DNA from 2 places in the Shimwellia blattae DSM 4481 genome. Region 1 is predicted to be linked to the other one. Evidence: predicted binding sites of a transcription regulator. Region 1 holds the regulator's gene; the other holds the start of a gene.
The links. The regulator Fur, encoded in region 1, represses iron uptake genes when iron is present. The targets are predictions, from matches to a motif close to ATAATAATGAGAACNACTATCAA.

Region 2: fepD (Fe(3+)-siderophore ABC transporter permease) is a predicted target of Fur. The motif match lies at 2,667-2,689, and genes of this name have one in related genera.

What each region holds. Positions count from the first base shown of each region.
Region 1 covers NC_017910.1:2,767,138-2,772,394, reverse strand. Annotated here, with positions in the region: gene EBL_RS13015 (beta-N-acetylhexosaminidase) at 1-2,325, shown strand, start outside; gene fur (ferric iron uptake transcriptional regulator) at 2,410-2,859, opposite strand; gene fldA (flavodoxin FldA) at 3,159-3,689, opposite strand; gene ybfE (LexA regulated protein) at 3,846-4,142, opposite strand; gene ybfF (esterase) at 4,275-5,054, opposite strand.
Region 2 covers NC_017910.1:1,444,617-1,449,873, forward strand. Annotated here, with positions in the region: gene EBL_RS06660 (ATP-binding cassette domain-containing protein) at 1-656, opposite strand, end outside; gene fepG (iron-enterobactin ABC transporter permease) at 653-1,609, opposite strand; gene fepD (Fe(3+)-siderophore ABC transporter permease) at 1,642-2,649, opposite strand; gene entS (enterobactin transporter EntS) at 2,762-4,024, shown strand; gene fepB (Fe2+-enterobactin ABC transporter substrate-binding protein) at 4,001-4,969, opposite strand; gene EBL_RS06685 (isochorismate synthase) at 5,158-5,257, shown strand, end outside.

The DNA.
Region 1 (5,257 bases):
CTGACGCCAACGGATAAATTCACCGGCTTCCCGGCCGGGAAGTCGGTAGAGATCCCGATAGTCAACGAATACTGGCAGCTGTTTATGACCGATGTGATCCCGCGCTGGTATGTGACCTCCGGCGAGGCAACCCCGAAGGTGATTGCCAGCACCAATAGCGAAGATCTGAGCCGTTTTGTCTCGCCGCTGGGAGGAGATCAGTGGAAGCGCACGCCGGAAGATAAAAACATTCTGATGACGGCAGAAGCGCGTTTTGAGAAAAACAGCGATGTAAAACTGCTCAATGCCCGGAACCTGCGCGGCCAGATCCTGCCAAGCCCCTCCCGGGTAACGGTACACGGCGAGGATGTGGATCTCAGCCACGGGGTTAAGCTGGATCTCTCTGCGCTGACGGCCCCGTCTGCCCGGGCGATTAGCGATCGCTTTGCGCTGCTGGGGGTCAAAACGGACGGTAGCTACCCGGTAAAAACCGCGATTGCTGCCCGCGAATTTAAAGGCGATGACGCAGTACCCGGTGCTTACCGTTTACAGATTGGCCCCAAAGAGGCGCGGATAACCGGCTATGACGAAGCCGGGGTCTTTTATGGTCTGCAGTCTGTGCTGTCGCTGATCCCGACACAAGGGGCGATGAAGATAGCCACCCTGGATGCGGAAGATGCGCCGCGCTTCCAGTACCGGGGGATGTTTATTGATGTGGGGCGCAACTTCCACAGCAAGGCGTCTATCCTGCGTGCGCTGGATCAGATGGCGGCCTACAAGCTGAATAAATTCCACTTCCACCTGACCGATGATGAAGGCTGGCGCATTGAAATCCCCGGGCTGCCGGAGCTGACAGAAGTCGGCAGTAAGCGCTGCCACGATCTGAGTGAGAAAACCTGCCTGTTGCCACAGCTGGGTTCCGGGCCGGATACCTCGACCAACGGCAGCGGCTATTTCAGTAAAGCGGACTATATCGAGATCCTCAAATACGCGAAGGCGCGCCATATTGAGGTGATCCCGGAGATAGACGTACCGGCCCACGCCCGTGCGGCGGTTATCTCCATGGAAGCCCGTTATGATCGTCTGATGAAAGAGGGCAAAGCGCAGGAGGCCGCGGCCTACCGGCTGCTGGATCCGACCGATACCTCAAACACCACGGGCGTGCAGTTTTACGATCGCACCGGCTACCTGAACCCGTGCCTGGAATCCTCGCGCCACTTTATTGATAAAGTGATCGGCGAGATCCAGCAGATGCACAAAGAGGCCGGGCTGGCGCTGACGACCTGGCATTTCGGTGGCGACGAGGCGAAAAATATCTACCTCGGCCCGGGGTATACGGATAAGAACAAACCGGAAGCGGGTAAAGGCCAGCTGGATCTCAGCAAACAGGACAAGCCCTGGGCGAAGTCTCAGGTGTGCCAGACCATGCTGAAAGAGGGCAAAGTGGCCGATCTGGAGCACCTGCCGAGCTGGTTCGCCGTGGAGGTGAGCAAGATTGTTAATAAGCACGGTATCGAGAAGATGCAGGCCTGGCAGGACGGCCTCAAAGATGCCAAAGATGCCAGCGCCTTCGCCACGAAACGCGTTGGGGTGAACTTCTGGGATACCCTGTACTGGGGCGGGGCGGATTCGGTCAATGACTGGGCGAACAAAGGCTATGAGGTGACCATCTCTAACCCGGATTATGTCTATCTCGACTTCCCTTATGAAGTGGATCCGCAAGAGCCGGGATATTACTGGGGAACACGCTTTACCGATGAGCGCAAGCTGTTCAGCTTTGCCCCCAATAACCTGCCGCAAAATGCGGAGACCTCCGTCGATCGCGACGGTATGACCTTCGCGGCGAAGTCAGACAAACCCTGGCCGGGCGCTCACGGGATCTCCGCCCAGCTCTGGAGCGAGGTGGTGCGCACAGACGATGAGCTGGAATATCGCCTGTTCCCGCGCCTGATTGCCATGGCGGAGCGTGCCTGGCACCAGGCCGGGTGGGAGCAACCTTTCCAGGCCGGTAAAGAGTATCAGGGGGGCGTCACGCACCATGTGGATACCAAAGCGCTGCACCAGGACTGGGAGCGTTTTGCAAACCTGCTGGGGCAGCGTGAGCTGGCGAAGGTGGATAAAACCACGCTTGCATACCGCCTGCCGGTGCCAGGGGCGCAGGTGGCAGCCGGGGTGCTGGCGGCGAATGTCAGCCTGCCGGGGCTTGGTATTGAATACTCGGTAGATGGCGGAAAGCAGTGGCAGCGCTATCAGGATAATGCCCGCCCGCAGGTCAGCGGTGAGGTGATGGTGCGTACTGTCAGCCCGGACGGTAAACGTACCAGCCGGGCGACAACGGTACGCTGAGTCGCAACGAAAAACGGTGGCCTGGCCACCGTTTTTTTGTCGGTAAAAAACCGGGTATCACCCGGTTATGTTTACTGAGCGTGATTATTTAGAGTCGTCGTGAGCGTGTTCATCCTCACGGCAGTCTCCCTCAGCGCAGTGGCCATACAGATACAGACTGTGGTTGGTCAGGCGAATTCCATGACGCGCCGCAATTTCACGCTGGCGGGATTCAATGGAGTCATCACTGAATTCGATCACTTTGCCGCAATCCAGACAGATCAGATGGTCATGGTGATGCTGCTGGGTCAGCTCAAAAACCGATTTGCCACCTTCGAAGTTATGACGGGTAACAATGCCCGCGTCATCAAACTGGTTCAGCACGCGGTATACGGTGGCTAAGCCAATCTCTTCGCCCATATCGATCAGTCGTTTGTACAGCTCTTCCGCACTGACGTGATGATTAGCAGGCTCCTGTAACACTTCGAGGATTTTCAGCCGGGGAAGTGTGACTTTAAGGCCAGCCTTCTTTAACGCGTTATTATTGTCAGTCATGCGGGAGTTATCCTGTTGCTTAACGATTTAGCCCCCGGAGGGAGTTAAAAGCGGGTACGACAAAAGATGCATGGGTTTCATTATAGAACCGATGGTTATAAATGAAAACCGCGAAACATCACACAAATACAGCCTTCAGAAAACGAATGTCAGTATTGCTTCACAAGAAAAAAACATTCATTAAAGCGACCGTCATTGTACCGCGTTCTGATATAAAGTTAAAAACTTGTAGCAATTCTTGTTATCGGGCAAAACAATCAGGCGGCACTGGCGGGTGGGTGCCAGCGCCGCGCTACCACTCAGGCGTTGATAATATCGCTCAGGTGCATCTCTTCAGAAACCTGCTTAACCCAGGCTTCAACGCGCTGCTGGGTCAGCTCTGGCTGGCGGTCTTCATCGATAGCCAGGCCCACGAAGTGGTTATCATCCACCAGACCTTTAGAGGCTTCAAAGTGGTAGCCTTCTGTTGACCAGTGGCCGACGATAGTCGCCCCGCGTGGCTCGATAATATCGCGCAGGGTGCCCAGCGCATCGCAGAAATATTCTGCGTAATCTTCCTGGTCGCCACAACCAAACAGCGCTACCAGTTTGCCGGTAAAATCAACATCTTCCAGGGTAGGGAAGAAATCATCCCAGTCACACTGCGCTTCACCGTAGTACCAGGTCGGGATACCGAGCAGCAGAATATCGAACGCTTCCAGATCTTCTTTGCTGCTTTTAGCAATGTCATGCACCTCAGCCACATCTTTACCGAGCTGCTTCTGAATCATTTTTGCGATATTTTCGGTGTTGCCAGTGTCGCTGCCGAAGAAAATGCCTGCGATCGCCATGAGTAAGATAACCTCTTGAATCTTAAAATAGGGTGGCTGCTTGATGCCATGGATTGGTCAATGATAGCAGAACAGCTCCTGCAGCGGAAACTGCTATCACCGCCTTGTGCACAGACTGCAACATGGGGCGGATAACGGGGAACGACGGGTTCTCTGTTACCGGGAGGGCGTCTTGCGTAACGTGTCGCTGAGTAAGTCCATCAGCATGGTTTCGATCAGTTCGCTGCGGCTGATACTGCGTGCCTCTGCCAGCTGGTTCAGTGCATCCACGGCGTCACTATTGAGTTTTAACTCCACACGCTTAAGCCCGCGGCTTTTATCGCGTTTGAGCTGGTTCCGTTTATTTATGCGTAACTGTTCGTCACGGGATAACGGATTGGTTTTCGGTCGACCCGGGCGACGTTCGTCTGCGAACAGATCGAGTGTCGTCCGGTCCGTTTGTTCTTTTGCCATGATAAAGAATATTGCCAGGGGAAACAGGCGACGGAGCATTAAGCCCGGGCGTATTAATCAGCGCGCCATCATACAACAGGGAGCAGGGCGCGCCAACGCGTAAGGCTAATCTGAAAATCAGTCGGCGAGTTTTTAGGCGGATTCCTGCCCGGCGGCGAGAAACTGGCGGATCACCCGCAGCACCGCGTCGGGTTTTTCAGCATGAACCCAGTGGCCTGTACCGGCTATCACGTGGGCCTGAGCCTGGGGGAACTGGCGTAAAATAGCCGGGCGGTACTCGGGTTTTACATAGGGCGAGTCGCCACCGCAGATAAACATGGCCGGGTGTGGCCAGGCGGGCACATCGTCCCAGCCGACGATACTGGCATACGCGTCCCACAGCACCGGCACATTAAAGCGCCACTCGCCCTGGACAAAGGACTTGAGAATAAACTGGATAACGCCTTCTTCTTTTATATGCTCACGCATGATCGCCGCCGCATCGTGGCGGGTGGTCACGCCTGCGGCACTCACCGCCCGGATAGCGGCGAAAATATCGTCGTGACGGCGCAGATGATAATCCACCGGTGAAATATCAATCGCGACCAGCTTATCAATGCGCTCAGGCGCCAGTGCAGTGGTGGCCATGGCGGTTTTCCCCCCCATGGAGTGGCCTATCAGAATGGCCCGCTCAAACCCGGCACTGTCCATGGTGTCGAGAATATCCCCGGCCAGCGCGGCCCAGTGCATATCCGGGCTGCGCGGCGACAGGCCGTGGTTGCGTAAATCCACCTGCATCACGGTATGATCGTTAACCAGGTCCCGCGCCAGCACCCCTAAGTTATCCAGGCTGCCAAACAGGCCGTGGATCAGGACAACGGGTAAATTCTGCTGTGTTTGTTGTGCGCTTTGCACCCGGGCGTGTAATTTCATGGCAAAGTTCTTTTTTGGCTGAGGTCAGGTTAGGGTATTATGTTCCGCATTCTAGCGTCCGGCGGCATAGTAACGATTAATTAACATTATGACCAGCCGGGTTTCGTATTGCGGGAAGTCGGGGGCGCGTTCACTCTCAGATTTTTCGGCTTGCAGGACGGCGTCAATGCCGTAAATTCCAGGTACTGATTTCAGGCGTCTGG
Region 2 (5,257 bases), 1.3 Mb from region 1:
CGCAGGGCAATCAGGTGGCTGGCGTAGCGGCAGGCCTGGTTAAGGTCGTGCAGCACTGCGGCCAGGGTGTAGCCCTTTTGCTGGTTGAGCTGGCTTAACAGCTCCATCAGCTCTATCTGATGGCTGATATCCAGCCAGGTGGTGGGCTCATCAAGCAGCAGAATATCGGTCTGCTGGGCCAGCACCATGGCTATCCATACCCGCTGGCGCTGGCCGCCGGAGAGGTTATCGACCGGGCGATCCGCCAGCTCGGTGATGCCGGTGGCCTGCATGGCGTGCTGCACGTGCTCTTCATCTTCCTGGCGCCAGCGGCTGAACAGGGGCTGGTGCGGGTAGCGCCCGCGCATGACCAGCTCACGCACGCTGATATCCTCCGGCGTGCGGGCATTCTGGGCCAGCAGGCCAATTTTGCGCGCCACGCTTTTCGTCGGCAGCCCGGCAATGGCTTCGCCATCCAGCAGAACCTCTCCGGCCAGCGGTTTCATCAGGCGGCTCAGGGTGCGCAACAGGGTCGATTTCCCGCAGCCGTTCGGGCCGATAATCGCGGTAAATTTCCCCTGCGGAATGGCAACAGACAGCCCGTCGGCCACAATATGTTTCCCGTAGCCGAGGGTTAAGGCATTGCCGCGTAAGCGGGACTCGACAGTCTGGCTCATCGTTTACGGGACTCCTGAATCAGTAACACAATAAGATAGATGCCCCCGAGGCTGACGGTAATCACCCCCACCGGAAGCTGATAAGGCAGGAAAAGCCGCTGGGCGCACAAGTCGGCGGCCAGCAGCAGCACGGCACCGCACAACGCCGCCTGCATCAGACCATAACGCACCGTGCCGGATAACCGGCGGGCGATATGCGGCGCCACCAGCGCAACAAAAGAGATGGGCCCGGCCAGAGCCGTGGCAGCGGCGGTCAGAATGACTGCCGCCAGCATCAGTAACAGCCGGGAGCGCTCAACCGCCACCCCCAGCGCGCAGGCGCTGTCGTCGCCCATCTCCAGCATACGCAGACGGCGGGCCAGCAGTATCACCGCCAGCAGGGTAACGATAATCAGCGGTGCAGAGGGAAACGCCTTCCCCCAGGTCAGGCCATTGAGGGAGCCCGCATTCCAGAGCCCTGCGGAGATAGCCGTTTCCAGCGAGGCGTGCAGCAACAGCCAGGTGTTGATCCCAAGCAGCATGGCCCGCACCCCGATACCGATGATAATTAACCGGAAGGTATCAATGCCGCCGCGCCAGGCAAACGACCAGACCACCAGCGCACTGAGGATCCCCCCGGCCATGGCCGCCATGGCCACGGCGGTGCTTTGCTGGTCAAAAAATACCATCGCCACCAGCACGCCACTCCAGGCCCCGGCGTTAAACCCCATGACATCCGGGCTGCCGAGCGGGTTGCGCAGCAGGGACTGAAAAATCGCCCCGCTGATGCCCAGCGCCGCCCCGATAAGCAGGGCCAGGGCGATGCGCGGCAGGCGCCACTCCACCACCACTAGCTGGACATTACGCGGCGCGCTGCCGGTGAGCACCCCGTACAGCAGCTGGCCGGATAACGGTATGGTGCCGCCTGCCAGGCTCCACCACACCAGGGCGATCGCGCCGAGGATAAGGGCCATAACCGCAAGGTGAAAACGGGAGAGTAACCGCATTATGACCACCCCCCGCTGCGGCGACGGCGCACCAGATAAATCAGCACCGGGGCGCCAATAAACGCGCTGACAATAGCAACCCGCAACTCCCCGGGAACGATAACCCGGCCAATCACATCCGCCAGCAGTAATAAAGAAGGTGTCGCCAGCAGGGTGGTGGGCAGGATCCAGCGGTGATCCGGCCCCACCAGCCAGCGGGCCAGGTGGGGCATCATCAGGCCAATAAACGCAATGGGGCCGGTAATGGCGGTGGCGCTGCCGCACAGCAGGGTCACCGCCAGCAGACCAGCCAGCTGAGTTCCCGCCACCCGGTTACCCAGGGCGGTGGCCGTATCGCTGCCCATGCTCAGGCTGTTCAGGGCGCGGCTGGCGAGCAGGGCAATCACGCACCCGGCCAGCACGGGCAGGAAGGCCGCTTTCAGGGTCTCCAGGGTGCGGATATCCAGGGAACCGGCCTGCCAGAAGCGCAGCTGGTCGTAGACATCGGGGTTGAGCAGGGCAATGCCGTTACTGAGCCCTTCCAGCACTGCCGCCAGCGCCACCCCGGCTAAGGTCAGGCGCACCGGGCTGAGCTGCCCGCCGCCCTGGCTGCCGGTCAGCGCCACAGTGAGCGAGGCTATCAGGGCCCCGGCAAAGGCCATGGACATCATCGACAGTGGCGAGGTAAAGCCCCAGAACGCCGCCCCCAGCACAATGGCGAAGCTGGCCCCGGCGTTCACCCCCAGCAGACCGGGATCTGCCAGCGGGTTGCGGGTCAGCGTTTGCATTAGCGCCCCGGCAAGGCCCAGGGCCGCACCGGCCAGGATACCGGCAAGTGTACGGGGAAGGCGGGCATCCAGAATGATGGTGCACTCTGGCGTCTGGCATGTGGCAAACAGGGCATCTCTGACGGTGGCAGCGGGTATCGCCTGGGCACCGGTGGTCAGGCTGACCACCGACATTACCACCAGTAATGCCAGCAGGCCGGTCAGTATGACTGAGCGGGACACTGGCTGAAAACTGGGCATAATACGCATCCTGATAATTAATAATGATAGTTATTATCGTTATCACTCCGGTTTGCTATGTTAGCATGAGCGGCTACGTTGGCGGTAAGGAAAATTTTGCTAAGGCTATGTAATGAACCGACAATCTTTATTAATTAATCTCAGTCTGTTACGCACCCATTCTGCTTTCCGGGCGGTATTTATCGCCCGTTTTATTTCCATATTGTCCCTCGGGTTGCTGGGGGTCGGCATCCCGGTACAAATCCAGGCCATGACCGGCTCGCCGTTCCAGGTGGGGCTTGCGGTCACGCTGACCGGCAGCACCATGTTTATCGGCCTGATGATGGGGGGCGTACTGGCGGACCGCTATGAGCGCCGCCGCCTGATCCTGCTGGCAAGAAGCGCCTGCGGGCTGGGTTTTGTGGGCCTGGCGATAAACGCCTTACTACCAGCACCTTCGCTACTGGCCATTTACCTGCTGGGCGTCTGGGATGGTCTGTTTGCGTCGATTGGCGTAACGGCGCTGCTGGCGGCCACCCCGGCACTGGTCGGGCGCGAAAATCTGATGCAGGCCGGGGCCATCACCATGCTGACGGTGCGCCTGGGCTCGGTTATCTCCCCTATGTGTGGTGGCCTGCTGCTGGCCTGGGGTGGCCCGGTCTGGAACTACGGGCTGGCCGCCTTTGGTACGCTGATTACCTGCCTGACCCTGCTGAAGCTGCCCCGCCTGGCACCGCCGGAGATGCCGCGAATGCACCCACTCCGGGCGCTGGGAAGCGGTATCGCTTTTCTGTTCAGCCACCCGCTGGTGGGCGGTATCGCCTTAGTGGGCGCGTTATTGACCATGGCCAGCGCCGTGCGGGTGCTGTACCCGGCTCTGGCCGGTGACTGGCAGATGACCACCGGCCAGATTGGTTTTCTGTATGCGGCGGTCCCGCTGGGGGCCGCAGCTGGTGCCCTGACCAGCGGTCGACTGGCACAGCATACCCGCCCGGGTATGCTGCTGTTGCTGAGCAGCTGCGGGGCGTTTATCGCCATTGGTCTGTTCGGTGGGATGCCGGTATGGGCGGGCGGGGCGCTGTTGCTGGTGGTGTTCGGCTATCTGAGTGGTATCAGCTCGCTGTTGCAGTACACCCTTATTCAGCGCCACACGCCGGATGAGATGCTGGGCAGAATTAATGGCCTGTGGACGGCGCAGAATGTCACCGGTGATGCCCTGGGGGCGGCAGCACTGGGAAGCCTGGCCACCCTGGCAACCCCCCAGTGGGCGGCCAGTGTGTCCGGTGCGGTGCTGTCGGTGGTTGCCGTGCTGCTGATCCTGTTACTGGCCCAGCTACGCGGGCTGTATCAGCCCCCCCAGGTGGAGGAGGGGTCACGAAGCGAAGAGGGCGCTTAAGCGTTGCAGAATCAGTGTGGCGCTGTAGTAGTCAAGCCGGAAGGTCTCCGTACCCAGCGCCCAGACCCGTTTATCTTTCACTGCCGGAATATGGGCCAGTAGCGGGTCTTTACTCAGGGCCGCCGCGTCCTGGTCGTTGTTGGCAAACATCAGCAGGGTCTGGCCGTTAAGGCCGTGGGCCAGGTTTTCGCCGCCAAGCTGCACGATATCGTGGCGTTTGCCCATGCTGGTGCTGAGCCGCAGGCTGGCGGGCAGTTCTGCAAGCCGGAACCCCAGCTGACGCAGTAACTGCCCCTGGGCGGATTCGGCCGTCCACAGGTTGGCGCTGTGGGCGGCGGGGGTATAAACCAGCGCGCTGACCGGCTGGGGGGGCAGGGTCATATGCTGGCGGGCTTTTTCCAGCCGGGTGTTGAATTCGGCAATCCGCGCGGCGGCCTGTTTTTCATGGCCGGTAATAGTGCCCAGCTGGGTCAGTAACTGCTGCCAGCTTTTATCGTCATAGTTGATGACAAGCGTAGGCGCAATGGCCGACAACTGGTCATACAGGGGGAGGGCAGAATCCCCCCCGGTCGCACTGATTAAAATCAGATCCGGCATCTGGGCGGCAATGGCTTCGGCGTTGGCCTCGCCAATATACAGGCGGGCCACGTTACGCTGTCGGGCCACATCCCCCCACTGGCGCAAAAAGCCCTGCTGATCCGCCACCCGGTTGTTGGGGGTGGTGGCACCGCTGGCAACCACCGGCGCATCCAGCGCCAGCAGTGAGCCGGTCAGGGTCACACTGGTAGAGACAATCCGCACCGGCGCCTGCTCCAGCGTGTGGCTGCCTTTACTGTCGGTGACGGTACGCGGCCAGCCGCTGCTGGCCTGGGCGAGTTGACTACACGCACAACAAAATAAAAGCGCGGCAGTGAGCGCATTGCGCAGAATTATCGGCTGGATCACAGGGTTATATCTCTTCTTGTTAAGTAATGCGTCTCATTTTCATCGTTGCGCCGGTAAAGCACAAGGGGCAATTTTAGTGAAATCTGCCGTGGTGATGGTTGACACCAGGCGGCGTAACACTTACGTTACCGCTCCAAAATACAAATGATAATTATTATTAAACGCCTTATCATTTCACCGGAGGTTGCATGGCAACGCTTTTACAGGAAAAGCGACCGGGGGTGGCAACAATGCCCGCAAAAGACAGCTTTAGTTTCACGTCACCGTTGCGCAGTTTGATCACATCAG